4 regions of the Paenibacillus sp. EB106-06-01-XG199 genome follow, and region 3 is predicted to be linked to each of the others. Evidence: riboswitches for the same ligand, from Rfam matches in the RefSeq annotation. Region 3 holds a riboswitch; each other region holds the start of a gene.
What was found. Region 3 has a riboswitch for cyclic di-GMP ahead of AC3WT9_RS07635 (hypothetical protein). Riboswitches for the same ligand answer to the same signal wherever they lie in the genome.

Region 1 (7,291 bases), on a different contig from region 3:
TTTCGGGAACTCTGCTTTGACATAAATCGTCTCCGATCCGCCCACGGTAAGTACACGGTCGGCAACGGTAAGCGGTACCGTTCCAGCCGCATCTGAATATGCGGTAATAACCAGCGGGGTTGCTCCGCCGCCGAGGTCGCCGCCTACAGCCAGCGAGAGATCATAACGCAGCTCAAGCGTTCCTTTGTTGCTAACTACTACAGGCTGGATTTCAGAATCTCCCGGAGCCCAATTTGTGATGTTGAAATATTTCTGCTGAGCTTCATCCTTCTTATCCAGTTCAATCTTGAGCGTGCCAGCAGCAAACGTATTGCCTATATTTTGTGCGGAGCTCGTAAAGATAGCGAAGGATCCCCCGGCAATTAATGTTGCCCCCAGTGCTGTAGTCGCCATTGCCATTGCCATCGTTTTTTTGAGATTTGCCATTGTTATTTGTCTCCTCCTGGATCTCCATGAATGGAGTATGTTATGAATTATTTATTGAATCTTCCCTAACCACGTTAGGAGAAGCATCAACCGTTCGTAACAGGCGGGGATTCTCCGGGCGCAAGCTGCACCTCTGCAGGATCCTCTATGCGCATGATCGATTTGAAGATTGTAATAAGGGACGAGATGACCAGAAAAATCCCCGGAATAACCATTACGACAATAATCCCGGCGGTCGATTTTACCCAGTTCATGAAATATCCCAGAAACGGAACGGTAAAGTCCGCGTACTGTGCAACAACATTACTCGAAGGAATAGGATCTGCATCCTGCGCATCGTTATTGTCGCCTTTGGTGATATACTGGGTGTTTTCTCCCGAGCCGAGCACGCTGACAATGCGGTGGGTAATCAGGCTGTTTGATCCATCCAGAGCTTTGTAAGTGATTACATCTCCTGGTTTAAAAGATCCCTGACTCTGTTCACTCACCGGTTTGACGGCAATGACAGCCCCCGTCTGGATTCCAGGCTCCATGGAGCCTGAGAGCACCGTTAGAATCTCCTTGCCCAGAATCTTGGGCGTTCCGCCATTCATCCGGCTAGTGATTGCAGATACCAGCGTAAGTAGAAAAATAAGAATTAACGCATACATCAATAGGTTACGAGTCCATTTAAGTATCACTGGAGAGCACCGCCTTGGTTAGAATACGTCTTGCTTTTCGCCTGTTTTTACCGTTATGCTGTCAGGATTCGCGTCCGGGACAGGGGCTTCCGGCTCAGCAGCCTTATCAGGCTTTGCCTGCTCCTCAGCTTCAAGCTTCGCCTTCTCCTCGGCTTCGAGCTTCGCTTTCTCCTCAGCCTCGAGTTTCGCTTTCTCCTCGGCTTCGAGCTTCGCCTTCTTCTCAGACTCGAGTTTTGCTTTCTCCTCGGCTTCAAGCTTCGCCTTCTTCTCAGCCTCGAGCTTCGCTTTTTCCTCGGCTTCAAGCTTCGCCTTTTTCCCAGCTTCGAGCTTCGCCTTTTCTTCCGCTTCGAGCTTCGCCTTCTTCTCAGCCTCTTTCAGTCCTTGGATCACGTCAGCGGCCTCCGTATGCATCAGCGAGGTTTCGTCCGCATAACTCCTGGCCTGTTCGGCCGCGGTCGATGCCTGATGATAGGCTGCCTGCACATAAGCGTCCACTCTTCTGATGGAGCTTAACTTTCTAACCATCTCCTGAAATTCGCCCAGCGTCAGATTGGCTTGGCTGAGCAATTGTTCGAATACCGGGATAGCATTATTTTGTGCGGTTGTTAATTGATTAAAATCGACCTCATATGGAGAAAGTCTCTGGTTCACTTCATTGACTTGCTGCTCCAGCTCTAGTTGTGAGCGTGTTAGATAGCCTTGAAGCTCAGCTAAAAGGGCAGCCGCGCCGGCCGCAGCCTCACGCGTTTGTGCAGCAGCCTCTTGAATACCTCCAATACGTCCCTCTGCGGTCTCCGAGTCCGTATTCTTGTCCGTTATCTCCGCTAACGCCTCTCTCGCCGCTTCACGCTGCCAGGCAGCAAGCTTCATCGCCTCGCTGGCTTGGTTGGCAATGTGATCGACCGTACTTGGAAACACAAATGCTGTGGTGATATTGGAGGATTCGGTTGCTGCGACGTCAGTCAGCAATGCATACGTGGGCGTTGTAATTTGGCCGATGCCATAAGCCGAAATCACTACGATCCCTGCAATTTGGGGAAGCGTATACCGACGGATGTTTCTATTCCGGGAAGAACGTGAAAGCCTCACAGGAGCCTCTCCTTTAGCTGCTTGCAATTTCCTGCAAACAAGGTAATCTATTAACATCCAGCCTTTATGACGAACGTTATTCGTTCGTTATAAAGAACTATGACGTAAGTATATGCCATTACTCCTACAAATCAAAAATCGCATTTTGTTGCAATATTCTCAATAAAGAACAATTTATAGTTAACTTCCTGCTTTAAGCTTCATTTTCCTCAGTTTATCGTACTTTTTAACGAACGTTTTTTGCATGAAAAATCTAAATGATACCGCAGAGGAAACAAAAATAATGGGGATGTGGAGTGGAAACGACATAAAAGGGGGATCATTCATACCGGAACTGATTCTATAGTGCTTTGTCCGTCTTACGGTTATTTGATATACTGTAACAAAAAGTACGGAGGGACGTTTTTATCGTGCCAGATAATATGGGAAGTCGTATCCACCATCTCCGTCTGGAAAAAGGCTTGTCTCTTTCGGAGCTTGCGGATAAGGCTGATGTGGCGAAATCATACTTAAGCAATGTGGAAAGAAATATACAATCCAACCCCTCTATTCAATTTATTGAAAAAATCGCTGACGCACTTCAGGTGTCCATTCATGCGCTTCTTTACGGAGAGCCTTCCGGTGTACAAGAGTCACCTCTGGATGGAGAATGGTCCCGGCTCGTACTGGAAGCTATGGCTTCGGGTATAAGCAAGCGGGAATTCAAAGAGTTCTTGGACTATCAAAAATGGCGGCTGGAGCAGAAGGATTCCTGATTCATGCAGGTTCCCTCTCCTGCCGGTCATACAGAAAGGGCACAGCGGAGAGATCCGCTGTGCCCTTTCTGTATGTACAAAGCTATTAACAACCAACCGCTACATTGCCTGCAAAGTCTTCTCATTAAAAAATTGGCGGATTTCATCCGCTTGGATGCCAGCCTGCTTAGCCGACATCAGCAAATAGACCCATTCTAAATCCAGATCAACTGTCTGCAGTTCTCCGTTGTTCCCCTGGTTGGACTTATCCAAGAAATCTCCTCCTAAGATTACGCGTCCCCAGGCAGTCCGGCCGTCGTAGTATTTCTACATTAGACCCGAGACTTTGTGCCCCTGTCTTTCGGCAGGTTTACCCTTTACTGGATCCTTTACATGAAAGGATCTGGCTAGAAATTCATGAAACCGTTATCCGCAATAACATTATACAATATCTTACACGAAAAGTGTGTCGATTTATGGGAATATTGTATAAATGGAAACGGAAAATAATTGATTATTTTGCCAACTGCTTGTACGAATTACTCGATAATCCCAAAAAATTGTAGAACAAGCCTCTTTATCTATGTATGTATATATGAAAACTGAAAACAACATTTTTATTTCATTCATTTCAATCACACCGCCGCATTATTTTCATATAGTTAAGAAACCAAACTTATAATAGTTCTGTATGAATTAGGCACTGAATCATACCGTTTTGCGAACGGATTCAACCAAAGTATGAATTGATTACCCGGCTTGAAAGTTGCACAATAAGATGAGGAATGAAACCGCAAACATCGAAGCTCCACAAGGGCGCCGGCGAAATTTTGGCGCGCGTGGAGTTCATCCGTTAGGAGGATGTATTCATGGCAGCCAAAGATCCCTATAACGAAACTGTGTGGAGCAAGTATTACGGACCCAATTTGGGTTACATCCAAGAGAAATATGAGCAATTTGTAAAAGATCCAACTTTAGTAGAGCATAATTACCGCGATCTTTTCACCCGTTCCGGCCCCCCTCCATTGGCTCCCGATGCTGAACAGGCACCGCTGCCTGTGGTTTCAGGAGATACTGAGTGGCTTAGAAAGGCCGTAAGGGCATCCAAGCTGATCGCCAATATCCGCATACATGGCCATATGGCCGCCAATATCGACCCGCTGGACCGGGGAAACAATCCGATGGCGAAATATTTGGAGTACGAAACCTATGATCTGACCCGCGAGGATTTAATGGCTATGCCCGCCTCGCTGATCTGGGAGAATGCCCCGAATGACGTTCATACGGCCTGGGATGCCGTTCACCGGATGCGCCAGGCCTACACGCAGACCATTGCCTATGAATTCGGGCATGTGCGTGACGAGCAGGAGCTGCGCTGGCTGAACAGCCAGGCGGAATCTACCAGCTCTCCCGCGCCTCTAAACAACACAGAGCGCAAAGAATTGCTGAAAAGGCTGATTCAGGTAGAGCAGTTCGAAACTTTCCTTCATAAAACCTTTGTCGGCCAGAAACGCTTTAGCCTGGAAGGCAATGACGCCTTGGTGCCGATGCTGGATGAAATCGTGCGTGCTGCCGCTCATGACGGTGCCGAGCATATCCTGATGGGTATGGCGCATCGCGGACGGCTTAACGTCCTGGCTCATATCCTGGGCAAACCTTATGATATTATTTTCTCGGAATTCCATCATTCGCCGAACAAGGAGCTGTTCCCTTCCGAAGGCTCCATGGGCATTAACTACGGCTGGACCGGCGATGTGAAATATCATCTCGGCGCTGACCGCGCTGTCCGTGAAGGCGAAACCGTCCGTACACGGATCACTCTGGCCAACAATCCCAGCCACTTGGAATTCGTCAATCCGGTGGTCGAGGGCTTCACGCGTGCGGCCCAGGAAGACCGCAGCACTCCGGGTCTGCCTAAGCTAAACACCAATAAAGCCATGGCTGTGCTGATGCATGGCGATGCTGCCTTCCCGGGTGAAGGCATCGTGGCCGAAACCCTTAATATCGGCAAGCTTAAAGGTTATCAGAACGGCGGTACGGTGCATATTATCGTCAATAACCGGATCGGATTCACGACGGAAAGTGAGGATTCCCGTTCTACCCACTATGCCAGTGACCTGGCTAAGGGCTATGAAATTCCGATTGTGCATGTCAATGCCGATGATCCGGAGGCTTGCATTGCAGCCGTCCGTTTGGCCAGCGCCTACCGCAATCTGTTCAAGAAGGATTTCGTGATCGACTTGATCGGCTACCGCCGCCACGGACATAATGAAATGGATGATCCGGAAACGACACAGCCGATTGTTTATGGTAAAGTGCGCAATCATCCTACTGTATACAAAGTGTACGCGGAACGGTTACAGGAGGAGCGCGTCATCACGGTAGAAGACGTTACGGCAATGAATGCCGAAGCCGAAGGCGTACTGCAGCAAGCCTTTGATAAGATGAAGGAAGGCAAGCATAAGAACGCAGACGCCAAAACCTCAGTTGCCCTGGACAGCGCACCTACACCGCAGCGCCCTACAGCGGTTCCGCTTGACAACCTGCAGGAAATTAACCGGGAGCTGCTGTCGGTTCCGGACGGCTTCCAGGTCTATCCGAAGCTGGAGCGGATTCTACAGCGCCGCAAAGACGCTTTGAATGATGGAGAACGCGTGGACTGGGCACTCGCAGAAGCCCTCGCCTTCGCTACGATTCTGAAGGATGGCACACCGATTCGTCTCAGCGGCCAGGACTCCCAGCGCGGTACCTTCGCGCACCGCCATCTGGTGCTGCATGACAGTGACACAGGGGCACTTTTCTCTCCGCTGCATCAGCTTAAGGACTCCAGCGCCTCCTTCGGGGTGTACAACAGTCCGCTGTCGGAAGCGTCGGTGCTCGGGTATGAATACGGCTATAACGTGTTTGCCCCGGAAACCTTTGTCATCTGGGAAGCACAGTATGGTGATTTCGCCAACGCCGGACAGGTCATTATCGACCAGTTCATTGCTGCCGGACGCGCCAAATGGACCCAACGCAGCAACCTGGCGATTCTGCTGCCGCACGGCTACGAAGGCCAGGGGCCAGAGCATTCCAGCGGAAGGCTGGAACGGTTCTTGCAGCTGTCGGCTGAAGAGAACTGGACCGTAGCCAATCTGACCTGTGCGTCTCAGTATTTCCATCTGCTCCGCCGCCAGGCTGCCCTTTGCGGCAGATCGGATGCCCGCCCGCTGGTGGTCATGGCTCCGAAAAGCCTGATCCGCAACACACGCAGCACTTCCCCGGGAGCCGAACTGGCTTCGGGAAGCTTCCAGCCGGTCCTGCCGGAGCCGCTTCTGGGCAGCAAGCCCGGCGAGGTTAGACGACTGGTTGTCTGCAGTGGTAAGGTCGCTATCGACCTGCAGACTGAGCTGGATTCAGCCAAGGGGCAGGATTGGTCCTGGCTGCACATTCTGCGGCTGGAGCAGCTCTACCCGTTCCCGGAACGGGAACTGGCCGCTCATCTGAGCACCTTCCGCTCCCTGCAGGAAATCATCTGGGTACAAGAAGAACCTAAGAATATGGGCGGCTGGAGTTATGCCGAACCACGGCTGCGCGCCATCGCCCCGCAGAATGTCAAAGTGAAGTATATCGGCCGTCCGGAACGTTCCAGCCCGGCCAGCGGTTACGCGGATGTGCATAGCTTTGAGCAGCGGCGTATAGTTACGGAAGCCCTGAAACTAAATTCGCAAGTACAAGCGGCTGTACCGTCCTCCTGAAAGGGGACGGTGTCACGATAACGTTAACTATTATATTTGGGGAGGTAAGGGCCTGTGTCCGAAATTAAAGTACCCGATCTGGGCGAATCCATTTCCGAAGGAACGATTTACAAATGGCTGGTTAAAGAGGGCGATACTGTCGGCCAGGGGGATGTGCTTGCTGAGCTTGAAACCGACAAGGTCAATCTTGAAATCAGCGCGGAGGAGGACGGCGTCATCTCCTCCATCCTGCGCCAGGCCGGCGAGAATGTAGCCGTTGGCGAGGCTATCGGCGTGATCGGCAGCGCAGACGCTGCTGCCGGAAGTGCGCCGCAGGCCGCTGCGGGCGGTAAGCCCGAGGCGGCACCTGCGCCAGGCAGCGTTGCACCTGCCGCTGCCGCACCTGTGGCAGCGCCTTCGGACGCTGCCGTTCCTGCCGCCGCACCCGAAGGTGCGGCAGGCAATGCGGCCCTGGCTTCGCCGGGGGCGCGCAAGCTCGCGCGTGAGCGGGGCATCGACCTCGGCGAGGTCAGCGCCCGCGACCCTATCGGCCGGATTGGCCAGGCCGATGTGAAGGACCATGGCGCAGCCGGCCCAGGGGCCGCTGCGCCCGTGTCTCCGGCGCCGCAGGGCAAGCCGGAGCCTG
Region 2 (7,291 bases), on a different contig from region 3:
AATAATCAGAACACGCTTACCGATATCAGTGAGCATCAGCCCGCTGCGCCGGTCGCGCAGCAGCAGCTTCACTGCAAGCTCAGACTCTAGCGCGGAGATGGCCCGGCTGACTGCAGGCTGGGTCATGTTCAGCGCCAGACCGGCTTTAGTGAAGCTGCCGCTCTCGGCAATTTTGACGAATAGGCGAATTTGATTGTTGTTCATATCGAATCTGGTATGCCCCTCATGAATATAATTCATTTCAATTATGACTGTGCTTATTGTATCATTTGGAATGAAAATAGAACAAGGGGTGATGAGATGCAGCAGCGGAAGAAAAACATTGCTTTGCTTATATTTCTGGTTATAGTCTGGGGGATCAATTGGCCGCTGTCCAAGATTGCTCTAGCCTACGCTCCGCCCTTGTTGTTTGCCGGAATCCGTACGGTTATTGCCGGAGTGATCCTCATTGTTGCTGCGCTTCCTAAAAGGAAGGCCCTTCAGTTCAGCAAGCTATGGCCGGTCTATCTGACCTCGGCCTTTCTCAGCATCGTTTTCTATTACGGGTTCCAGACGATCGGCCTGCAGTATATGCCCTCAGGGCTGTTCTCGGCCATTGTCTTTCTGCAGCCTGTGCTGCTCGGTATCTTTGCCTGGATCTGGCTGGGAGAGCGTATGTACGGAATGAAGATGTTCGGCTTGCTGCTTGGTTTTCTCGGGGTAGCTGCGCTCAGCATTGGCGGATTTACCGGAAGTATCTCCGCCTTGGGTGTAGGGCTTGCCCTGGCCAGCGCACTCAGCTGGGCCTTGGCGACCGTGTACACGAAACGAAATGCGGTGCGGGTAGATATGCTGTGGATGACGGCAATGCAGATCATGATCGGGGGCGTCATCTTGCTGGCTGCCGGTTCGGCTGTGGAGAGCTGGTCTGATATTACGTGGAACAGCGCCTTTATCGTGAACACGTTGTTCATTGCGGTGTTCGTCATTGCGCTGGGGTGGATGGTTTATTTCAAGCTGATCAATGAGGGAGAGGCCAGCAAGGTCGGTTCATTCACCTTCCTGATTCCGCTGATCTCGATCGGGTCAAGTGTAGTATTATTAAATGAGCGGATTACGCTGAATCTGGTAGTGGGTATGCTGCTGATCGTATGCAGCATTATTCTGGTGAATGTTAAGATAGGCCGGGCCGCACGGCGGCTGACAGGTTAAGACAGGGGGATAAGCATGTATATTCAGACGGATGGGCAAACGGCGCATGATAATTATAAGCTGCTGATCGGCAGCATTGTGCCCAGGCCGATTGCCTTTGTAACCTCGGTGGATGAAGCGGGAATCGTGAATGCCGCTCCGTTCAGCTTTTTTAATATTGTAAATGATGATCCGCCTATGGTCATGTTCTCCTGTGTCCGCAAAGCAGGCGGAGAAATGAAGCATACGCCGCGCAATATAGCGGCGAATAAGGAATTTGTGGTCCATATCGTCGATGAGGATAATATCGCTGCAGTCAACCATACCTCAATCAATGCACCCGGCGGAATCAGCGAACTTGAGCTGGCCGGGCTGACGGCGGTACCCGGACAAGCCGTCAAGGTCCCGCGCGTACAGGAATGTAAGATTGCGATGGAATGCCGGCTGGTGCAGCTTGTGGAGCTCGGACATTGCGATATGGTTATCGGCGAAGTGCTTGGCTTTCATGTAGAGGATGAGCTGGTTCATAACGGCCGAATTGATGTCGGCAAGCTGAAGCCGGTCAGCCGTCTGGCCGGCGCGTCTTATGCAGCAATTGGCCGGACGTTCGAGCTGGACAGACCTCAGTATGAATCTGTCACGGCCAATCCCAAAATAGAAGAATTATAAGTTCAATCTATATAGATCAGATATTTTAGGCAGAGGAAGGCTACTGCGCCTGATTTCTTAACCGCAGGCTTTGGGCAGTGAAGACAAGTTCTTCATCTGTCCCGCTGATCTTGGCGGTGTATTCTCCAATCGTAACTTCGCTGTTGCAGATTTTGCGGACTGTAATATTTTTGCCGGCGGTAAGCACTGATTTCTCGGAGGACTGCTTCCCTACAGTCTGTGCGCTGATGGAGCCTGCCGCCTCGACTGTGGAGTCCGTGCATTCCGCTTCGTTCATTACGAAACGGACATTGCCGGAAGAGAACAGCTGGCTGTGCAGAATACCCTCCTTATGAACATGGAGATCTCCGCCGGATTTAATAATGCTATGCTGTGACGAGGCGATGTCGATCCGTGTATTCTCCTCCTGCATCCCGGATATGGCGTCATGCAAATCCTGCAACAGCTTCAGAAAGGTGCTTAGTACAGCATCCGTGAAAAAATCGGTGAACTGCCCCGGGTGCAGGAATACCTCCAGCATATGTCTCAATTGCTTGGTGTCGATAGGATAATCGGGATTCATCCCGGCAATAACCTCCTGGAGATCACTGATCAGGCCGGGGAGATGGTCATATTTGCTTTCCAGCAGCAGCATAACGACCAGACCGTATTTTACGGTTTGCTGGCGTGATTGGACGGTATTCGCCAACTGCTGCGACGCTTTTCTCAGACTGGTCATTTCCTCCATCAAGAGAGCGGAGTACATGCAGAGGCGGTTATGTCTCGCTCCATAATGACCGGAGTACAATTGGCTGCTGACAACCTTGCCCTGGACAAAAATGCTTCCGGTAGCAGTGATTGTCGCATGTGTAACGTCGCCGTATATGTATACATTTCCCAAAGCCTCAAGGATGGTCTGGTTTCCGATATCATTGGTGGCGACCACATCACCCGGGAACATCATTTTGGCGGCTTCGGGGTCCATGTCCCCGGGAACAAGATATGTCTGGGGAAAATCAAAAACCTTGCGGTTCAGACCAGATCCCGTTAAGCGGGGCCTTCCCTGGCGGAGGGAGGCGATCCCGCCGTCCGCCAGCAGGGTTGTACATTCTTTAGTGACCAGCTGAATATCTTGCGGCGGCGGGGAGGGAATAATTCCGCCATACACGTCGATGCCGGGCACTCCCTCTTCTGCAGGCAGCTTACGGGCAATGACCTCTCCCTCCTGGACAAAGGGAACCCTTGGATGGTTCAGGAAATCTGCAGGATCGGCAGTCCGAATGAATTCATATTCCCTGTCCTCGGCAAATAACAGCTCCAGCCGGGCATTTTTGCCGGGAATAGGGGCTTTACCCTCTGCGATGCAGACCGGGAGATAGGTAGGGTTGTTCAGCTCTGCATAAAGAGCCGGAATATTGAGCTCGCGCATAATGGAGCTTTTCTTGAAGCCGGCGATAATCTGGTCCACCGTAAGGGTGGACAGCAGCAGGCCGCAATTTGGTTCCGCCCGGACCGTGACATCTGCTGCAGCCGGGGAGCTGGCGAGCTTCCAGGCGTACTTTTCTGCACGGTAGAGCGTGAAGTAGGCCTTCAGTCTATCTTCGGATACAGTGATCTGATACTGCGGCTTCTCGCAAATCTCCCAGGTGATACGGTCCGTGGGGGTTACCTCCGTAGGATCTGTCACCGTCTTCCGGTTAATATTCAACACCACAGGGTGAACGGAGGAAATGACAGCGGGTTTGCCGCCGGGCAGAGGAGGAGTAATAAATATTTGGTTGTTCTGTACGATAATACGTCCGTTCTTATCCTCATCTCCCTCACGGAGCGGCTTAACCTGCACTGAGGGCAGAGCCGGAAGATCGGGGTTACCGATTGGCGTTGTGGTATGAAATACATGCCCGAATTTTTTCTCGATGATATGCTGTGGCATTACTCTAACCTCGCTTCTTCGTATAATCAATGGTATCTGTACAGAAAAGAGCATCATGGACTATGATAGATTGTCTTCACCTACCGGTACCCAAGTCACATCTCAATTGGCAGCCTGGCGACCATGAATGGATAGTCTCACATTCTTAGGCCCATCGCTTTGCGTCCTGCCCTTTCGGGAAGTTTGCCTTTAAAAAAATAGATCAATGATATACATTCAGCATGAGGTCATTTAATCGACTCAAATCGACAGGGAATGTTCAATACTGGGTTGGTTGCCAATATAATTCTACAAACAAGCTTAATTCTAGTACTTTAGTATTAATTTTTCAACTTAATAATAATAAATCTCTCTGGTATCCCTTTAAAAGGGACGGCTTTGAGTCCAAGCGATATTACAAGCAAAAACGACCCTGCCTTCATCTCAAAGGACAGGGTCGTTTCTGCAAAAAAAGGACGCTCCCAAGCTTATAGCTTGTGGGAGAGCCCTCTTTTGACAAGATGTACGGCGCGCGCGCTTCCGGACCGGACGGAGGCTGGTGCCGGTATAACTGTAGCTGCATAATCGGCCCGTTCAATTTCCTCCAGCACCCGGTTCAGATGGGAGAAGACGGCTCCGAGATCGCGGACTGCTGTCAGCGAGCATTGACCCTGCAGCTCGGAGAACCAGGCAAACTGCAGATCCCGGGCGCGGCGCAGCGCTTCGGGGAGCGAACGGGTGCATTCGGCATCGGATAAAGTTTTGGTTCCATACAGGGCGATGCAGTCTGCGGTTGCCGTTACGACCTCTGTCATCCAGTCAGCTGCGGCATAATGTGCAGGCAGGAGGGAAATCTCCTCGGCGATCTCCTTGACGTAGCGGTGAACCTTCTGCAGATGCGAGGTTGCCTGTGTCAATGACCGCAGTCCGCTGCGGCATTGATAATGGGATAACGTATAGTGCAGCTCTTTCTGCTGCTTGTCGCTCTTCGCCAGCAGTTGTCCGGAACGGACCAGCCTCTCTGGAGCCTGCTTGGAGCTGCTGCTCTCTGCGGCGAGTCCAGTTAAGGCATCGGCCAGCTGCTGGGTCCCTTCCAGTGCCAGGCGTTTCACCTTGACGAACCCCCCGGGGGGAACGATAATCATATTTATTATTAAGGCAATCAGCACGCCGATTAAGGTCTCCGCGACTCTCCACACGATATAAGGGTCCTGATAAAAGGTCAATGCCAGCACGGAGGTCACACCGACCTGGGAAACGGCTTGAATGTTAATCCGGCAGGCGGTGGCCACACCGATGCCGATCAGCAGCATCAGCAGAATAGACAGTGCCCCCACGTCGAAGAAATGGCCCACGAGCAGGCTGACAATTCCACCGAGCACAACGCCCATCAGACGGTAAATCCCTTTTTCCAGTGAAGCCTTGACGCTTCCTTGGGTGATAAGAATTGCGGCAAGCGGTGCAAAGTATAAATAACTGTCGCCGTGCAGGCTATGAACCGCAAGCCAGGAGAGTGAAGCAGCAATCGTAACGCGTATCATATATAGAGATAATCCGAATTTTTCAAGGCGGTCCTGCAACCCCTCGTTCATGTTAGTCATCTTCTTTCAACATAAATAAGAGAACATTTTTAGGTTTTCAGCAATTTTCATTATAGCACTCAAAAACAACAATAACGGGTACAGTTTTTACGAACTTGTTAAGTTTCTGCGCTGCATTTAACATTGTAAGCTATCGCATATATTGCATTAATCCTATATGCTATATATATTGAAGTGTGTCGAAGGAAGGGAGGAATTGTCGCTTATCAGCGCTGAGCATGCCACTTTAGATTGTTCCCTGCGGGAAGCGGGTAAAATAGGTTGTAATACATAAGGTAAGGGAGGTCGTTAGCCATAACTACCCTGGAAGACACTATTATTTCTTTTGACCAGGTTACCAAACAATACGACGATGAAGAAGCCGTGTTAAAAGGAGTCAGCTTCGAGATCGAACGCGGCAAATTCTATACACTGCTGGGACCCTCGGGCTGCGGAAAGACGACAATCCTGCGTCTGATCGCCGGGTTCGCTGAACCAACGGAAGGTTCCATTTATTTGAACGGCAAAATCATCAACCACATTCCGGCCAACGAACGGCAGGTCAATACGGTATTTCAGGACTATGCCTTGTTTCCGCACCTGAACGTATTTGAGAATGTGGCCTTTGGACTGCGGATCAAGAAGCTTAAGAAAGAGGTCATCACGCAAAAGGTGCAGGAGGCGCTGCGCTTCGTCAACCTTGTAGGCTACGATCAGCGGGCCATTAATGAAATGTCCGGAGGACAAAGGCAGCGTGTAGCGATTGCCCGGGCCATCGTCAATGAACCGCAGGTGCTGCTGCTCGATGAGCCTCTTTCGGCACTTGATCTGAAGCTGCGCACGGAGATGCAGTACATTCTGCGGGAAATGCAGCAGCGGCTGGGCATCACCTTTATCTTCGTTACCCATGACCAGGAGGAAGCGCTGGCCATGTCCGACTGGATTTTTGTCATGAACGGCGGACGTATTGAGCAGAGCGGAACGCCTAACGATATTTATGATGAGCCGATCAACCGCTTCGTGGCTGATTTCATCGGCGAGTCGAACATTGTGCCCGGTGTGATGATTGAGGATTATATTGTTGAATTTAACGGCCACCGCTTTGAATGTGTGGATGCGGGGCTGAAGCCGAATGAAGCGGTGGAGATCGTGATCCGTCCGGAGGATCTGGAGATTGCTGCCGTTGAACAAGGCAAACTGCGCGTCCGCGTGGATTCCCAGCTGTTCCGCGGCGTGCATTACGAGATCAGCTGCTACGACGGGTCCGGCCACGAATGGCTGGTCCATTCCACGCGCAAGGCGGAGGTCGGCAGCGAGATCGGGCTGTATTTCGATCCGGAAGCGATTCATGTTATGCGTTTCGGGGAAACGGAGGAAGAATTCGACAGACGTCTGGAAGCTTACGGCGAGGTGGAGAGCCATGAAGAGTAAGGGCCGGTCGTATTTCCTCATCCCTTATTACTTATGGATCGCCCTGTTCGTCATAGCGCCGGTGCTGCTGGTTGTCTACTACTCCCTGTTTGATCTGGACGGGCATCTTACACTGGACAACTACGTGAACTTCTTTACACCGGTATATATGAAAATGATGCTCAACTCCTTCTGGTACGCGATCCTGATTACGCTGTTCTCGCTGCTGGTGGCTTATCCGGCGGCGTATCTGCTGACCCGGACGAAACATAAGCAGCTGTGGCTGCTGCTGATCATCCTGCCGACATGGATTAATCTGCTGCTGAAGACGTATGCCTTTATTGGTATCTTTGGGACCTTCGGGCCGGTCAACAATGTCTTCGACCTGCTGGGCATCGGAGAGCAGCAAATCCTCTTTACAGGTTTCAGCTTTGTCTTTGTTTCGGTATATATCTTTATCCCGTTCATGATCCTGCCGATCTTCAGCGCTCTGGACGAGTTGAACCTGTCCCTTGTAGATGCGGCCCGTGATCTGGGTGCCTCCGGGTGGACGACGTTCCGGCGGGTCATT
Region 3 (7,291 bases):
AGCAGCTTGTTGCCCAAGGATATGCGGTGGAAGCCAGCACACCCAATCAAACACGCGGGCAGAAAAAGTATCAGATTACGCCTGAAGGCATGGAGCATTTCCGGGAATGGCTGTCCGCCCCCATTGGCGCCCTAAACTACCGGGATGAATTGCTGCTGAAGGTTTTTTTTGCAACCCCTCAGGATAGAGAAGTCATTAGAGATTTGTTCGAGCATGAGCTGGGTGAGCTCACAAATGCCATGGAGGTTTACCGCGAACAACAAAGTGCATTAATTACACAGAAGCAATCACCGGAGGATTTACCGATGTGGATGTTAACCTTGAACTATGGGATCCTGTCAACCGAAGCTAGACTGCAGTGGTGCAAAGAATCAATTGAATGGTTAAATCAACAGCGTTAACGAGGGAGTGAAAAAAGTGAATCAGAGTGAACTGCATAACATCCATGGTGTAAACTTTAACATCGAAGTACAAGGAACAGGTGAACCGCTTGTGCTGCTGCATGGCGGCTACTCCAACCTCAAGGTGTGGGATCTCCATGTGGAAAGACTGGCTCAAGCTTATCAGGTGATCCGGTATGATCAAAGAGGATATGGACAAAGCGAAGCTATCACCACTCCCTTCTCCTATTATCAGGATCTGAAATCCGTTCTGGATCATCTTGGGATTACCCGTGCCAGTGTTGTCGCCTCTTCCTTTGGAGGAAGTGCTGCGATTGACTTCGCTCTGGCCTATCCGGATCGTGTCAGCAAGCTAATCCTTGTTGCCCCTTCAGTTAACGGCGCCAAGTATCCCTTGCGGCTGTCCTGGGAGGGCATGAAGGATTTCCTGAGAGTCCGCCGGGTTGGAATCGGCAAGGCTGCAGAGCATTTTATGAAGAACAGCTTCTGGCACTACCTCGTTCCACAAGATCAGACGCTTCGCACCCAATTCCAAGAGCTTTATGTCAGTAATGAAGTCTTTTATCAAGGTAAGCCTAATTTGCATCGTCCTTTAATGCCTCCGGCCTACAGTCGCTTAAATGAAATCAGTCATCCAACACTTGTTATGGAAGCCGGGCTGGATTTACCCTTCAATAAGCAGATCTGCAGTTACGTACATAAGAATATTCCAGCTTCAGAACTCGTCCAGCTGCGTCAATGCGGCCATTATCCGCATCTTGAGCAGCCTGCTGAATTTATAGAGTTGATTCTTGAATTCTTAAATAAAGACCATATAAGTTGAACTTTAGACTTACCGAGCCGGCATAGAACGCAACTGCGGTGAATGTTTGGACTTCCGGCCGCTGTTGTCTTCAGATTTCTTGATTTTAACCGCTATTGGCGGTAGAAATCCGAAGACAAAGGCGGACACTACCGTTCCTCCAGTTCCAAAATCCCCCTCCGCTGCTTTTGCCTCTAGGTAGTTCTTTAGTTCAACTTATATAGATGGCTCGCCCCGGCGAAAACACACAAAAAAGCCTGCGGCAAAGCGCAGGCTTTCGTTGTTTTTCTATCGCGTTCCATTACTGTAATAGTGATGTTAGAGTCTCCACAAGGTAGCACAACTCGTAATACCCGCGCCTACCGACCACATAAAGAACAAGTCGCCGGGGACCAGCGTACCGTCCTTAATCGCATGGTGAAGGGTGATAAATGGACTGCTTGTGCCTGTGTAGCCATAAATATCCCCAATGTAAGGGAATTTAACGAGCTCCTCGTCCAGCTTGCCCGCGATATCTTTAATGACGCTCAAGTTTAACTGACTAAGGATATAGTGCTTCACATCACTTTTAGTATAGCCATGTTCCTGAAGCAGCTGCTCAATATTGGATACCGCTGTCGGGAAAGCCACATTGACATTGTACTCCGGATGAAGATAGATTTTTTTCTCTTCAAGCGACAGATGTTCTCCGTACATTTGTGTCATGCCTCCGGCAGGGAACTGCATATCCTCCGCCTTCTGCGTATTGGTGTAGTACGCCGAATCTATCAGGCCGGAGTCCGTATCCTCCACTCTCTCCAGCAGAACCGCACAGGCTGCATCTCCGCACAGGCCCTTGGACGCCAGGTCACCTTCTTTGTAGAAACGGGCAATCTGCTCCGACCCTACAATGAGTGCGTATCTAACTCTGGGAGTGGATATCATGGATCGGGCTGCTTGGTCAGCAGCGACAACCATACCTACACAGTTGGCATTGCTGTCATAGATAATGCAGGAATCTTTACCCTCCAGCGCCTGATGCACAAATGCAGCATCTGTCGGAGCGCTGAAATCATGTGTTCCTGAGGAGAATACGATCATATCCAAATCGCTTCCGCTGAGCCCGCAGCTCTTCAATAGCCTTTTGGATGCTTCAATAGCCATATAAAGCGTGCTCTCTTCATAGTCCGCCGCGTAATAACGATTCTTACGGCCAAAGAACTCCCAAATGCCGATAAGCTTGTCCGCTGAAGATCCGGCCTGCAGAGCCAATTCCTCATTGCTGATCTTATAGGCAGGATGGTACACTTCGGTGCTTATTATTTTGACATTAGCCATGGTCGACCACCCTCTGCTTAGATTTAGGATATACGATTTAGGATTTAGGATTTAACGATTGCCCATGCCTCTTCCACCGTGTCCACAAAATGTCCTTTAAATCCGGCGCTTGGAGCTACTCTCTGTAATTGAGATTTGGCTACCACTTTCTTCGGATTCACCAGAACCGCATGTTTAAATCCGTTATACAGCACATAGCAGCGTTCCAGAACCGGCAATATCTCCGGCTTGAAGGGCGCCATATCATTGCAGTCAATAATCAGAGACATCTCGTGAATCGGCAAGGTCGGCATGGACGCCTCGAATATTTCCACTTCTTTTACCGTTTCAGCCAATTCGGCAAATCCATGTAAGCTGATGAAGATGGTGTTGAATTCCGGGTACATTTTAGTTTCTGCGATCATTTTTTAACGCACTCCTCTAGTTGTTTTTTTCAATTTGTGATTGCGGGATTCATTGGAAATAGGTTAATACCCAAGATTTACCGCTTTACTGCTATCATCAAATTGCACTTTTTTTTGATAGTTTCTAAAAATTTATTTATGGTGTTCTGACTATTGTACGAAGCACAATATAGTCATTCGCGTCGCGTGAGATCAAAGTGTCTTTATTAAAATACACAAAATTGTCCGCACTGCGGTTTCGTTCCCCAAGCAAAAAGAGTTCCCCGTTTCGGAGGTTCACTCCGCGGGCTAACAGTTTATTGTTCATCATTTCCGAGAACACCGCATAATTGTCACCCACGATTAATAGATCATTCCGGTCGCCAATAACCCATTCACGTTTAAGCAATACTTTTACCGGGGCTCCGGCTTTACTGCGGTCCATCGTCATATAAATGAAGTAATTTTTGGTCTTGCCGGCAGTATCCACTTCTTTGGAGTCAATCATCCAGACAATATCTTTACCATTCGAAGCTACGAGGTTGAAGGATTCATTTTCTTTCAGCTTATAAATCTCAGTTGTTTTTGAACTTGGCAGATCATACAGATACAACGTGCCGGTGTCCCATTTGCTATAGATGAACTTGTCATCTACAAACTGGTAGACCTGATCAAAACCGAGATCATTAATGGTCTGGGTTTCCAGCGTCGTTTTGTTAGTGAAGTAAAAATATGAGCTACTGCTGTGTGCATAATATTTATCACCCACACCGAGTAATTCCGGATTATTCACTTCCAGCGGAAGCTCGCTTGTTTTTTTGGTTTTCAAATTGTACTGTACCAGCTTCTTCGGGTAGATATTAATTTGCTTAGTCACTTCAATTGTGGACTCATAATAATAAACACTGTCTCCCAGGAGCTGCAAGTTCGTTTTGAACGTGTTAGTTGAAGTGACCTTCTCCGTCGTCTTCTTCTTCCAGTTATGTAAGTACAGCTGATAAGCCCCTTTGCTATCCTTCTCCAGTGAAGCGATCGTGTCACCTGTGAACTTGTAGTTGTAGTCAAGCGGCATGTTATATGCAGTTTTGACATCCGTAAAAGTGTACTTCGCAGCTGCGTGGACCGGAGTGGCAATCAGGGGGCCTGCAGCCAAGACCGCAGCCAGAATAAACGTTAAGCCTGGCCTCAATTTGTGGCGAATCTTCAAAAACATGTTTTTTTATTCTCCTTTTGTTGTATTTAGACAACAAAAAACCAAACTACATGAGCGTCCCCGCTGTCATGCCGCTTTCGTGAGCGGTTTAGACCGGTGGCTTTGCGTCTTCCGCCTTTCGGCGGAGTTGCCTTTGTTCATCAGCTGGCGCTTCCGAATCACAAACATATTTTGGTATTTATTATCTATCTAAATTTATAATTCGACAATAGCAGTCATTATCCTCCTTTTTTCTCACATTCAAATATTGTTCGCTGTATCTGTTTGGCTACGATAGTGCATAGATCCGTTTGACCAGAATATCAGTGGTTTATAGCTCTCCATATGGGATATTCTGCGCGCTAAAAAATCTGTCAAGCCCTCGCTGTGGACCAAACAGTACAAATCAACATCCGAGTAAGCATCCTGCTCTCCTCTGGCATGTGCGCCTTTCAGAAATACCGCCCTGACTGCCGGATCACCCTTTACGGCCAGGCCTACCTGACGGATTGCTTCGTCTTGTTTCATTCTCTCTTCCCCCTGCAATGTGTAGTATGATCTGAACATAATCTTTCTTTTTTATTAAAAGTGAGAAATATTGTGGCGCTGGTGCGTCTTATATACAAATAAATCAATTGGAGGCACTGGATGAAGGCACAGGAAAACGACGAACAAATCATTGCCGAAGTGCTGCAGGGCAACCGGGAGGCCTTTGCGGTACTTGTAGACAAATACAAGTCAAGCTTGTATCGTCTGCTGCTCGGTATGGGCGCCAGTCACCAGGATGCACAGGATTTGGCCCAGGAAACATTTATTAAGGCATACCAGAAACTCCGCGGGCATCATAGCCAATCAAGCTTTGCGGCTTGGCTGTACGCCATTGCGATCAACCACTTCAGGTCACTGAAAAGGCGGAAATCCCCAGGCCTAACAAGCAGTAACTTACTGGAGGAGAAGGATCGCGGGCCAACCCCTGAAGAGCAGTATATGCGTAAGGAAGACGAGCTTGAAATGCACCGGAAATTGTCCAAGCTTCCAGAACGATACCGGATTGTACTGCTGCTTCGCTATACCAATGAATTATCCTATGAGGAAATCTCAGCGATAACGGGAATGCCTATGCATCAGGTCAAAAATTGTCTCCACCGCGCCCGTCAAAAGCTGAAGAAACAATGGTCGAAATCCAGGGAGGGTTCCAATGAAAAAATGGGCTTACACCAATCACAATGACTTGTCCGGCACTGATAACGATCTATTGACGGATTCACAATTGTATACAAGCTCTAATCTAGCTGATGATTTCACAGAGCGCGTTATGGAACAAGTTCGCAATACAGAGATACTGCCTGCCTCCGGGCAACAATTATCCGAGATATCCGGAATGCAAACGGGCCGCACCCTAAAAGGAGGTTTAAAGTGGGGCAGCACTGTTGCTGCAGTGATAGGAATTGCTTCATTACTGTTCTTTATAGGCAAATCAGGTACAGTGTCAGAGACGCTGTCCAACCCTCCACAGAAGCCGTTCCTCCTTGCCAACCAGTGGGCAGAGCTTGGTCTTCTGGACGCCAAAATACTCGGAGTGGTGCAGCAGCCTGGCATAGAGAAAACCGATAAAGGCTATACCTTTGTCCTGCAGGACGTAGTGGCTGATCCTACCCGTTTGGTGCTTAACATTAGCATTACGGATAAAACCGGACATGCTGCCAACGACGCAATGTCCAAATTTAATACCAGCCAATTGGAAATCCATGATGAACAAGGACACAACATCGGAGAACTGAAAGAGATCATGCCCTTGGCCAGTGACATTTATGGAAACTCTGGTCAAGCCTCTCTGCTGTTGACTTACGTATTCCCTGATGAAGGCCCAGGAAGCACCGTAGTTATTCAAGGCAATATTCATGAACTGGCTTCAAACAGTGAAACAGAAAAGGTAGTCGCCGGAGACTGGAGTTTTAGCTATGAAGCAGATATGACCGCAGCACAGGCATTATCGGTAACCACAGATTTGAAGGACCATGTCTATAAAACTCCGGATGGGATGAAGCTGGAGATGGATCAAGTAATGCATACACCTGCAGGTGTCACACTGAAATTCAACACCTCGCTTACTGGAGAGGCAGCCAGCCTTATTTCTGCCAATCTTAATAACGCTCTTGGGCTCATGTTCCATTTTGAGGATGAGAAAGGTGAAGAAGTTTCAAGAATCAACCGTTACAAGTCCGGATATATTACCGACACTTCCTTCGGCTACACTGTCAGATCAACAGAACAAGCCGGCAAGCTGCACTGGACCTACTATTTCAAGAGCCTTCCATATGACAGCCGGCAAGTACGGTTCATCCTGGATGGTTACAACAGTCCCGTCAAGTCTAACGATTCAGTGACGTTCCATCCTCATGAGCTTAATGAGAAACCCGCAGTATTTAGTGCTCAAGGTGATGTGCTGAAGGTGAACAAGATGGAGATCAAAGAAATTAAGGATGAACCGGGAATATCCGGCTGGATGTCGGTCAGCGGCGAATTCACCAACAGATTTGCCAATGACAAGTGGGTCGCCCTCGATGGTAAAGGAAAGGAATACAAAGTTATCTTTAGAGGTGGTTTCACTATGGATGAGACAGTCACATTCGGTGAGACGGGCAATCATGTGAATGAAGCCTATCTTATTGCCAAAGGCATGACTGAACTGCCCGAGGAGCTGACGCTCCGCCGGGTCATAACGGATAAAAGGTTTACCGATGTGAACTGGAGCTTTGCTCTGCCAAAAATCGAAGTGAAAAAACCTTGAGTTTGCTGATGTAGTCATCTTTCAGGATGCTGTACACTTCAAGATCGACGATTCCTTTGCCTGACCATACATTGGCTTGTCTCAAAGTCCCTTCTTTCATGAAGCCGTTGTTCAGCAGTACCTTTTTGGAAGCCCTATTGGGAGGCATTACTTCAGCTTGAATTCCACCCCACCCCAATGGGCTTGCTCCAAAAAATAGCCGACCGATACCATATTTACTTTCTGATTAAAATCAAATGCCTCGATAATACCAAGCAATTTGTCATTATCATTACAACCGAATATTTATGTAATTGCATCCCTCTTCATTTATTGTCTTTGAACACTCCCGCCACCTGTAGAGGTGGGGGATTCTTGGGTCATTGCTTCCTTGAAGCAAAATGCATCGATTTTCTCAAATGTGAA
Region 4 (7,291 bases), on a different contig from region 3:
GTCCTTCTGCCCCCACCAGAACCAGTTGCCGTTCATCTCATGATAAGGGCGCCATAAGACAGGCACTCCCGCATCGCGCAGGTCTCCCAAATATTCGGCCACCTCATCAAGCTCAGCGATCAGGTTCTTATACTGTGGGGTACCCGGCGTAACATAAGCATTAAAATCCTCTTGGCTCAGGCTCATATGCACATTAGCCCATTCCGGGGAGGTACCCGGCAAATTCTGATGGAAGGTCATCGCCACAATTCCACCGCCTTGATGCCATTTGATCGCACTCTTCACGACATTCTGGCGCTGCTTCACGATGGTGTACTCCGGCTGGTTGTTAATCGCTCCCAGCTCATAACCATGTAATACGGCATATTGTCCGCTTGCATGCTTCAGCTTATTGTTGAATTCATCCGGGGTCTCCAAATAGTCATGCTGCCCGGATATCATTCCCTTGCCTCCAAGATCAACCAGATAGCTGAGCAGACCGGCAGCCTCCTCCGAAGCTGAGGGATTGATAGGAGTGATGGCAGCAGCAGGTGTAACTATCGTCCGGGGAACCGGAAGACTCCTCGCTTCTGACCAAGGCAGCAGGGAAAATATTAATATAAGCGGTAAAATCGTATTAAACAGGCGGTACTTGCGGTAAGTGTTCAAATCGTAATCTCCTTTCTCCAGGGAACTACCGCCACGGCACACAGGATGCGTTCCTATGCAGATTCATACATCCCGAGGCCAAATGGGGGCTATAGCTTAGTAGCCCTGCTGATAAGCAGGGCCACTAAGAGTGGACTTTAGGAATTATAATTGTAACGTCTTAACCAGCACCCGCCGGTGAATACAGAAGCTAACCAGTCGCTCTGCTTAGGAAGCGGAAGGAAGAAACAGGGCGCTCGCAGGAACAGTACCCTTCACTTGGCTTGGGCTTTCCCACATTAGACGCGCTCTGGCATCCCCTTGATTCTCGTAATACTCCACTTTAATATCATATAGCTGCCCGGCATTCAGGCTGATGCTTCCCATGCGTTCGGTTCCACTCTGTTTCATCCAGCTGTCAATCACAAGACTGTCATTGACCCAAACGCGGATGCCGTCATCTGAAGTAGTATAGATTGTGTACGTTTCACTGTAGAGCGGCTTAATCTTGCCGCTCCAGCGTACGGAGAAGAAATCGATGCCGATTGCAGCATCCGGGGTGCCTTGACGCCAATTGAAATCAAGAATGGCGTCGTTACGTACAAGTGCCGGAGTGCCTGACAGCAGCATATTATTGAAATATTCTGCCTTTAGTCCATTCTCAGCAGGTGCTGCTGTCGGTGTTGGCACTGGTGTTGGTGCTGCTGTCGTTTGCACCGGTGTTGGCGTTGGAGCTGGCATCGGTGTTGGTGCTGCCGTTGGCATTGGTGCTGGCGTCGGTGTTGGCGTTGGTGCTGGCGTCGGTGTTGGTGTTGCCGTTGGCACCGGTGTTGGCGTTGCTGTCGGTGTTGGCACCGGTGTTGGTGCTGCCGTTGCCGTTGAGGCTGGTGCTGCTGTCGCCGCTAAAGCCGGTTTTGCAATCAGGCTGAGTGTACTGTCCAATTCTGTCTGGCTGGCAGCAGCTGCCCCGGCATTCACAAACAATGCGCTGGCCGGAACCGTCACTTTGGCTTGGCTTTGACTTTGCCACATTAAGCGGATATTCGCATCGCCGGCATTCTCGTAATACTCAACCTTGATGTCGTACAACTGACCGCCTGTTAAAGCGATGCTTCCGGTACGCTCGGCTCCGCTCTGTTTCATCCAGCTGTCAATGACAGCTTTACCGTTAATATAAACGCGGATACCGTCATCCGAAGTGGTAAAAAACTGATAAGTCTCACTATACGTTGGCTTGATTTGACCGGTCCAGCGGACGGAGAAGGAATCTATACCGATTGAAGGATCCGGCGAACCCTGGCGCCAGTTAAAATTAAGCAATGCATCATTGCGCACCAAGGCGGGCGTACCGGAAAGCGTCATGTTTTTGAAGTACTCTCCCTTAAGTCCGCTCACCACAGGCGCTTCCACTGAATCATTAGAGTCAGGCGTTGGTACAGGTGCTGGCGTAACCTTAGGTGTTGGCGTTGCCGTAGATGTTGCCGTTGGTGTTGGCGTCGATGTTGCCGTTGGCGTTGGCGTCGGTGTTGCCGTTGGCGTTGGCGTCGGTGTTGCCGTCGGTGTTGGCGCAGTGGCCGGTGCACTCCAACTCTTATATTGATCCCGGGTCAGTGTATAGCTATCGCTCATGAAACTCTTAATCGTAGTTGTGCTGTTTTTCTCATAGAGCATTTTTCCCCAGTTCATCATGAAAACGAAATTTTTCTGGGAGAGCTTCAGTTTGGCCGTGCTGGGCATCTCACCGTTCTCACCAATACCTATCGGTTTACCGGCAGCCAGACTAAGCAAACTGTCATAGTACTTATTCATATAATCGTTATCATATATATCTGCTGCAAGAACATCCACTTTGCTTGCGCCCGGATAGGTCAGCGCATAAGGATCGGACCAGGCATTCGGTGCATTAGGGTTCCATACCCACAACAGATTGTTTAATTGATGAACGTTCACGAAACGGTCATACATAATATTCCACAGTTCAGCAAAATTACTTTTCTTCCCCCACCAGAACCAGTTGCCGTTCATTTCATGATAAGGTCTCCAAAGTACAGGAACGCCCGCATCCCGCAAGCTTTTAAGAGACACCGCCACTTTATCCAGATCCGTGATCAGGCTGGCGTATTCTGTCGTGCCCGGCGTTACATACCTGTTAAATTCCGCTTGGGTGAGCGGCTTCTGCACATTGGACCAGAGGTACGCCGTCCCCGGCAGATTCTGATGAAAGGTCATTGTGACAATGCCGCCGTTCTTGTACCAGTTGATCGCGCTGTTCACCACATTCTTGCGCTGCGAAGCAGCCGTACTCTCCGACTGGCCGCTAATTACGCCAAGCTCATATCCGTGAAGAGCAGCATATTCTCCGCTTGTTCCCTTCAGCTTGTTGCTGAATTCATCCGGGCTCTCCAAATAATCGTGCTGTCCAGTGATAATCCCTTTTCCGGTAATGGAATAGAGATTACTAAGCAGCTTGACAGCTTCGGCTGAAGCGTCCGGATTAACCGGCACTGCTGTGCTTGATGAGGCTTCTGCGGTTGAAGGCGACAGCCCAAACCCTAAAGGCACAGTGGTTAACAATATGGCAAGAGACAACAATGTGGACAGCAGACGAGACTTACGGTAAGTTTTCAAAATTATCTTCCTTTCGGTAGCCAGGCTGCCACTCTTGCGAAGGCCCTATGGCTTTGCGTCCCTATCTTTCGATTAGGTTTGCCTTGTCGTTTTGGAAGGATTTATCCCTCTTACCGTAAGTATCGTCCCTATGAAGTTTTTATTTAGAGCATTAATAAAAATAGATTAATAAATGGTTCTAAATGCCTGTTTTAGATTTGCAACAATTGGTTAAATAGATTATTTAGGCCTACGAGATAAACTGTTGCAAAGCTATATCTTCCCAATCCAAGGTGATGCGGATGTTATCCTCTTCTACCAGTTCCGAACCGGTCTGTACCTCAATAAACTCTACATCCGTCAGCGCAAGGATCGCATGTTTGGTGCCTTCCGGTATACGAACCACATCTCCTGCCTTGACATTATGCATCTTCTCATTAATCACAATGCTTGCTTCACCGCTGACAAATGTCCAGATTTCACTTCGTTTATGGTGCAGCTGGTAACTGATATTTTTACCCTCTTCGATAAAAATCCGTTTGGTCAGCACTTCATTTCCCTCATCGTATTTCACATAATCTATGACTTTATAATGGCCCCAGCGGCGTTCTTCGTACATCGGTCTTTGTTCAAAAGACTTCAGCACTTCCTTGATTCTCGGACTCTCCGCTTTATGGGTAACCAAAATCCCGTCCGGGCTGGCAGCGATAATCAGATCCTTCGCACCGATCACCGTAATCGGAATATCCAGCTCATTAATCAGGCATGTGCCTTCGGAATCCGCCGTCACGAACCCTTTGCCTACATGATTGCTGTTCATTTCTTCAGTTAGCGTGTTCCAGGTTCCCAGATCCTTCCAGAACCCGGCATAAGGCTGAACTACGATTTTCTCCTCTTTTTCCACCACTTCATAGTCAAAGCTGATGGAAGCAAGCAGTTTGTACTGCTTCTGCAGTTCCTCATAGTTCAGCGGCAATCCCTTACGCTGCAGAATATCAAGCAGATAACCCAGGCGGAACGCGAACACGCCGCAGTTCCAGAGGGCATTCCGGCTGATCAGTTCCTCGGCCTGCTCACGGTCAGGTTTCTCCTGGAAGTGGCTTACCTGCAGATAGCCGCTTGCTCCCGCCTCAGCGCTGGTAGGAATGATGTATCCGTATTTTTCTGAAGCATGCTCGGGTACTACACCCATTAGCGCCAGGTTCGCTCCGCTCTCCTGCATCGTTTGCTCAAGCTGCACTACTGTATCGAAGAAGGCGGCTTCCACATAAGGATCGACCGGGAGGATGGCCACGGTCTCGCTTGGCGAAACGCCTTCCATGGAATACAGGTAGGCTGCTGTCAGGGCAATCGCCGGAAACGTATCGCGGCGTTCCGGCTCAACGATGATAGGCACCTCGCTGCCAAGCTGGCTCTGAATCATTTCCACCTGGCTGCGGCCGGTAGCCAGATAAGCCGAACCCGACATATTAGCTTCCTCCAGCTGCCGCCATACCCGTTGCACCATGGATTCCGGTTCCCCCGTTGGGCTCTCAAGTACCTTCAGAAATTGCTTCGAACGTGAATCGTTAGACAATGGCCAGAGACGTTTACCTGAACCGCCTGATAGAAGTACCAGTTTCATATGGAACCCTCCTCATTATGTGTTGACGCAAAAATATCGGATTGTTATTGTGAGCTACGAGCTAAACAGCAACCTCGAGATGCTAGAATGTTTATAGCGCGCTGTTGCTGCGCGATAGCCTTCAGATACAACTGTTACGGGAGTCACTGCAAGGAATGTTTGGACTTTCGGCCGCTGTTGTCTGCAGATTTCTTGATTTATACCGCTGTCCGCGGTGGAAATCCGCAGACAAAGGCGGACGCATTCGCTCCTACAGTTCCAAAATTCCTCTCCGTTCCATTCCATAACAGCTTCCTTAGATGGATTCCAGCTGGGCTATGCGCCCTAGCAAGACATTCACGCCCGCGGCTTGCACCCGCAGGCGAAGCTCCCTGCTAAAGATCCGGCATTGCCGCTTGGTTGGCGGCAGGTAAGAGCGAAGTGCTTTACAGAGCTGAGAACTTAGCAGAGCAAGCTTGAGGCTTAGACCGCACCAGCCACGCTGGCCGAATACCCGCTCAGTCCGCCCATTTGCGGGCGTCCGACGGAATGGTACTCCAGGCCGGTGCCTTCGATCTGCTCCTTGGAGTAGACGTTGCGGCCGTCGATCAGAACCTGGCGGCGCATACTGCCCGCCAAGCGATGCAGGTCGATATCCTTGAACTGGCTCCAGTCGGTCAGCAGGCATACGGCATCGCTGCCTTCTGCCGCCTCTTCCGGCAGGCCGCACCAGCGGAGCTGCGGATGATCGTATTGCATTTTGAAGTTATCGGCGGCAATCGGATCATAGAGCTTCACTGTAGCTCCCTCCGCTACCAGCGCTTCGACGATTTCCCGGGCAGGTGCCTCGCGTACATCATCGGTATTCGGCTTGAAGGCTAACCCCCAAATTCCGATAACCGCGCCGCGCAGGCTGCCAAGCGACTCATGAAGTTTGGAAATAATCATAAACCGCTGCCCTTTATTCACCTCAACCACCGATTTCAGCAGCTTGAACTCATAGTCCACGTTGCCGGCGATCTGGATCAGTGCATTGGTATCTTTCGGGAAACAGGAGCCTCCATAACCGATTCCGGCCTGCAGGAAGCTTGAGCCGATTCTCCGGTCCATCCCCATGCCTTCCGCCACTTCGGTTACATCAGCTCCCACTTTTTCACAGATGTTGGCAATTTCGTTGATAAAGGAGATTTTGGTTGCCAGGAACGCGTTCGATGCATATTTAATCATTTCCGCACTGCGGATATCCGTTACGAAAATATTTTCAGTGAAGCCTTGATGAAGCTGGCGCATCGTTGGCTCCAAAAGCGGATTATCCAGACCAATCACAATCCGGTCAGGATGAAGCGTATCGCGGATCGCCGAGCCTTCACGCAGGAATTCAGGAGCGGAGACGATATCGAAGGGATGATTCGTGTGGGAAGCAATCAGATTGCGGATTTTCTCATTTGTGCCAACCGGTACAGTCGACTTGGTCATGATGATTTTATAGCCTTCCATTGCTTGCGCAATTTCTTTGGCTGCTCCCTCGATATACGTTAAATCCGCTTCGCCGCCCGGCAGGGAAGGCGTTCCAACAGCAAGGATGACGATATCAGAAAGGCGCACCGATTCTTGCAAATCCGCCGAAAAGGATAATCTGCCCTCACGGAGATTCATTTCGATCAATGCCTCAATACCCGGTTCATAGATGGGGGATTCCATCCGGTTCAACTTTTTGATTTTTTCCTCATCCTTATCGACACAGATGACATGATTCCCGTTAAGTGTAAAACATACGCCAGATACAAGACCGACATAGCCGGTACCGATTACTGCCAGCTTCATATAATCATCCTCCTTTAAGAAAATTAACGTAGGCCTGTTCCACATACTGCTTGAACTGAACCATAAACGTCTGTTCATCGAATTTATGCGCATGCCCCATAATCTTGCTGATGTCCCACGCATAGGACTCCACTTCGTGGATAGCCTTCAGCAGATCATCCACTTCCTGATTCTGAAAGAATACGCCATTGACATAAGGAACTATGGTATCCAGCGCCCCTCCGGCCTGATAAGCAATGACCGGTCTTCCTGCGGCATTCGCCTCCAGGGGCGTGATTCCGAAATCTTCTTCTCCCGGAAAAATAAACGCCCGGCATTTCGACATCAGGCCCGTAACCTCTTCATCCTCCAGCCGGCCCAGAAAAGTGACATTATCTTTGGCCATTCCCTCCAGACGCTTACGGTCCGGCCCGTCGCCGACGATATAGAGCTTAAGGCCATTCCGGCTAAAAGCCTCCACTGCCAGGTCGATCCGTTTGTAGGATACAAGCCGCGAGACGATCAGGTAATAGTCGCCGATAGAACTGGAACTTGTGAAGCGGGCTGTATTGATCGGCGGGAAGATCACATCGGCATCCCTATGGTAATAGTTCTGAATCCGCGTCTTCACTACGGAAGAGTTGGCCACGA

Region 1: it holds a riboswitch for cyclic di-GMP, as region 3 does, so the genes downstream of both, AC3WT9_RS24505 (anti-repressor SinI family protein) here and AC3WT9_RS07635 (hypothetical protein) in region 3, are expected to answer to the same signal.
Region 2: it holds a riboswitch for cyclic di-GMP, as region 3 does, so the genes downstream of both, AC3WT9_RS22980 (flagellar assembly protein A) here and AC3WT9_RS07635 (hypothetical protein) in region 3, are expected to answer to the same signal.
Region 4: it holds a riboswitch for cyclic di-GMP, as region 3 does, so the genes downstream of both, AC3WT9_RS26040 (PA14 domain-containing protein) here and AC3WT9_RS07635 (hypothetical protein) in region 3, are expected to answer to the same signal.

Annotation. Positions count from the first base shown of each region.
Region 1 is NZ_JBYTDQ010000007.1:267,869-275,159, forward strand. It holds gene AC3WT9_RS24485 (TasA family protein) at 1-426, opposite strand, end outside; gene sipW (signal peptidase I SipW) at 513-1,106, opposite strand; gene AC3WT9_RS24495 (hypothetical protein) at 1,125-2,195, opposite strand; gene AC3WT9_RS24500 (helix-turn-helix domain-containing protein) at 2,618-2,950, shown strand; gene AC3WT9_RS24505 (anti-repressor SinI family protein) at 3,050-3,202, opposite strand; cyclic di-GMP riboswitch class I at 3,230-3,314, opposite strand; gene AC3WT9_RS24510 (2-oxoglutarate dehydrogenase E1 component) at 3,799-6,666, shown strand; gene odhB (2-oxoglutarate dehydrogenase complex dihydrolipoyllysine-residue succinyltransferase) at 6,721-7,291, shown strand, end outside.
Region 2 is NZ_JBYTDQ010000006.1:383,766-391,056, forward strand. It holds gene AC3WT9_RS22965 (LysR family transcriptional regulator) at 1-204, opposite strand, end outside; gene AC3WT9_RS22970 (DMT family transporter) at 301-1,191, shown strand; gene AC3WT9_RS22975 (flavin reductase family protein) at 1,207-1,839, shown strand; gene AC3WT9_RS22980 (flagellar assembly protein A) at 1,880-3,751, opposite strand; cyclic di-GMP riboswitch class I at 3,857-3,949, opposite strand; gene AC3WT9_RS22985 (FUSC family protein) at 4,219-5,322, opposite strand; gene AC3WT9_RS22990 (ABC transporter ATP-binding protein) at 5,635-6,741, shown strand; gene AC3WT9_RS22995 (ABC transporter permease) at 6,731-7,291, shown strand, end outside.
Region 3 is NZ_JBYTDQ010000002.1:379,527-386,817, forward strand. It holds gene AC3WT9_RS07615 (PadR family transcriptional regulator) at 1-401, shown strand, start outside; gene AC3WT9_RS07620 (alpha/beta fold hydrolase) at 418-1,224, shown strand; gene AC3WT9_RS07625 (ketoacyl-ACP synthase III) at 1,522-2,520, opposite strand; gene AC3WT9_RS07630 (hypothetical protein) at 2,565-2,924, opposite strand; gene AC3WT9_RS07635 (hypothetical protein) at 3,061-4,116, opposite strand; cyclic di-GMP riboswitch class I at 4,167-4,258, opposite strand; gene AC3WT9_RS07640 (hypothetical protein) at 4,357-4,623, opposite strand; gene AC3WT9_RS07645 (RNA polymerase sigma factor) at 4,744-5,325, shown strand; gene AC3WT9_RS07650 (DUF4179 domain-containing protein) at 5,294-6,886, shown strand; partial or broken gene AC3WT9_RS07655 (GNAT family N-acetyltransferase) at 6,831-7,171, opposite strand.
Region 4 is NZ_JBYTDQ010000008.1:218,858-226,148, reverse strand. It holds gene AC3WT9_RS26045 (glycosyl hydrolase) at 1-648, opposite strand, end outside; gene AC3WT9_RS26040 (PA14 domain-containing protein) at 856-3,255, opposite strand; cyclic di-GMP riboswitch class I at 3,268-3,348, opposite strand; gene AC3WT9_RS26035 (sugar phosphate nucleotidyltransferase) at 3,485-4,858, opposite strand; gene AC3WT9_RS26030 (UDP-glucose dehydrogenase family protein) at 5,321-6,661, opposite strand; gene AC3WT9_RS26025 (glycosyltransferase) at 6,666-7,291, opposite strand, start outside.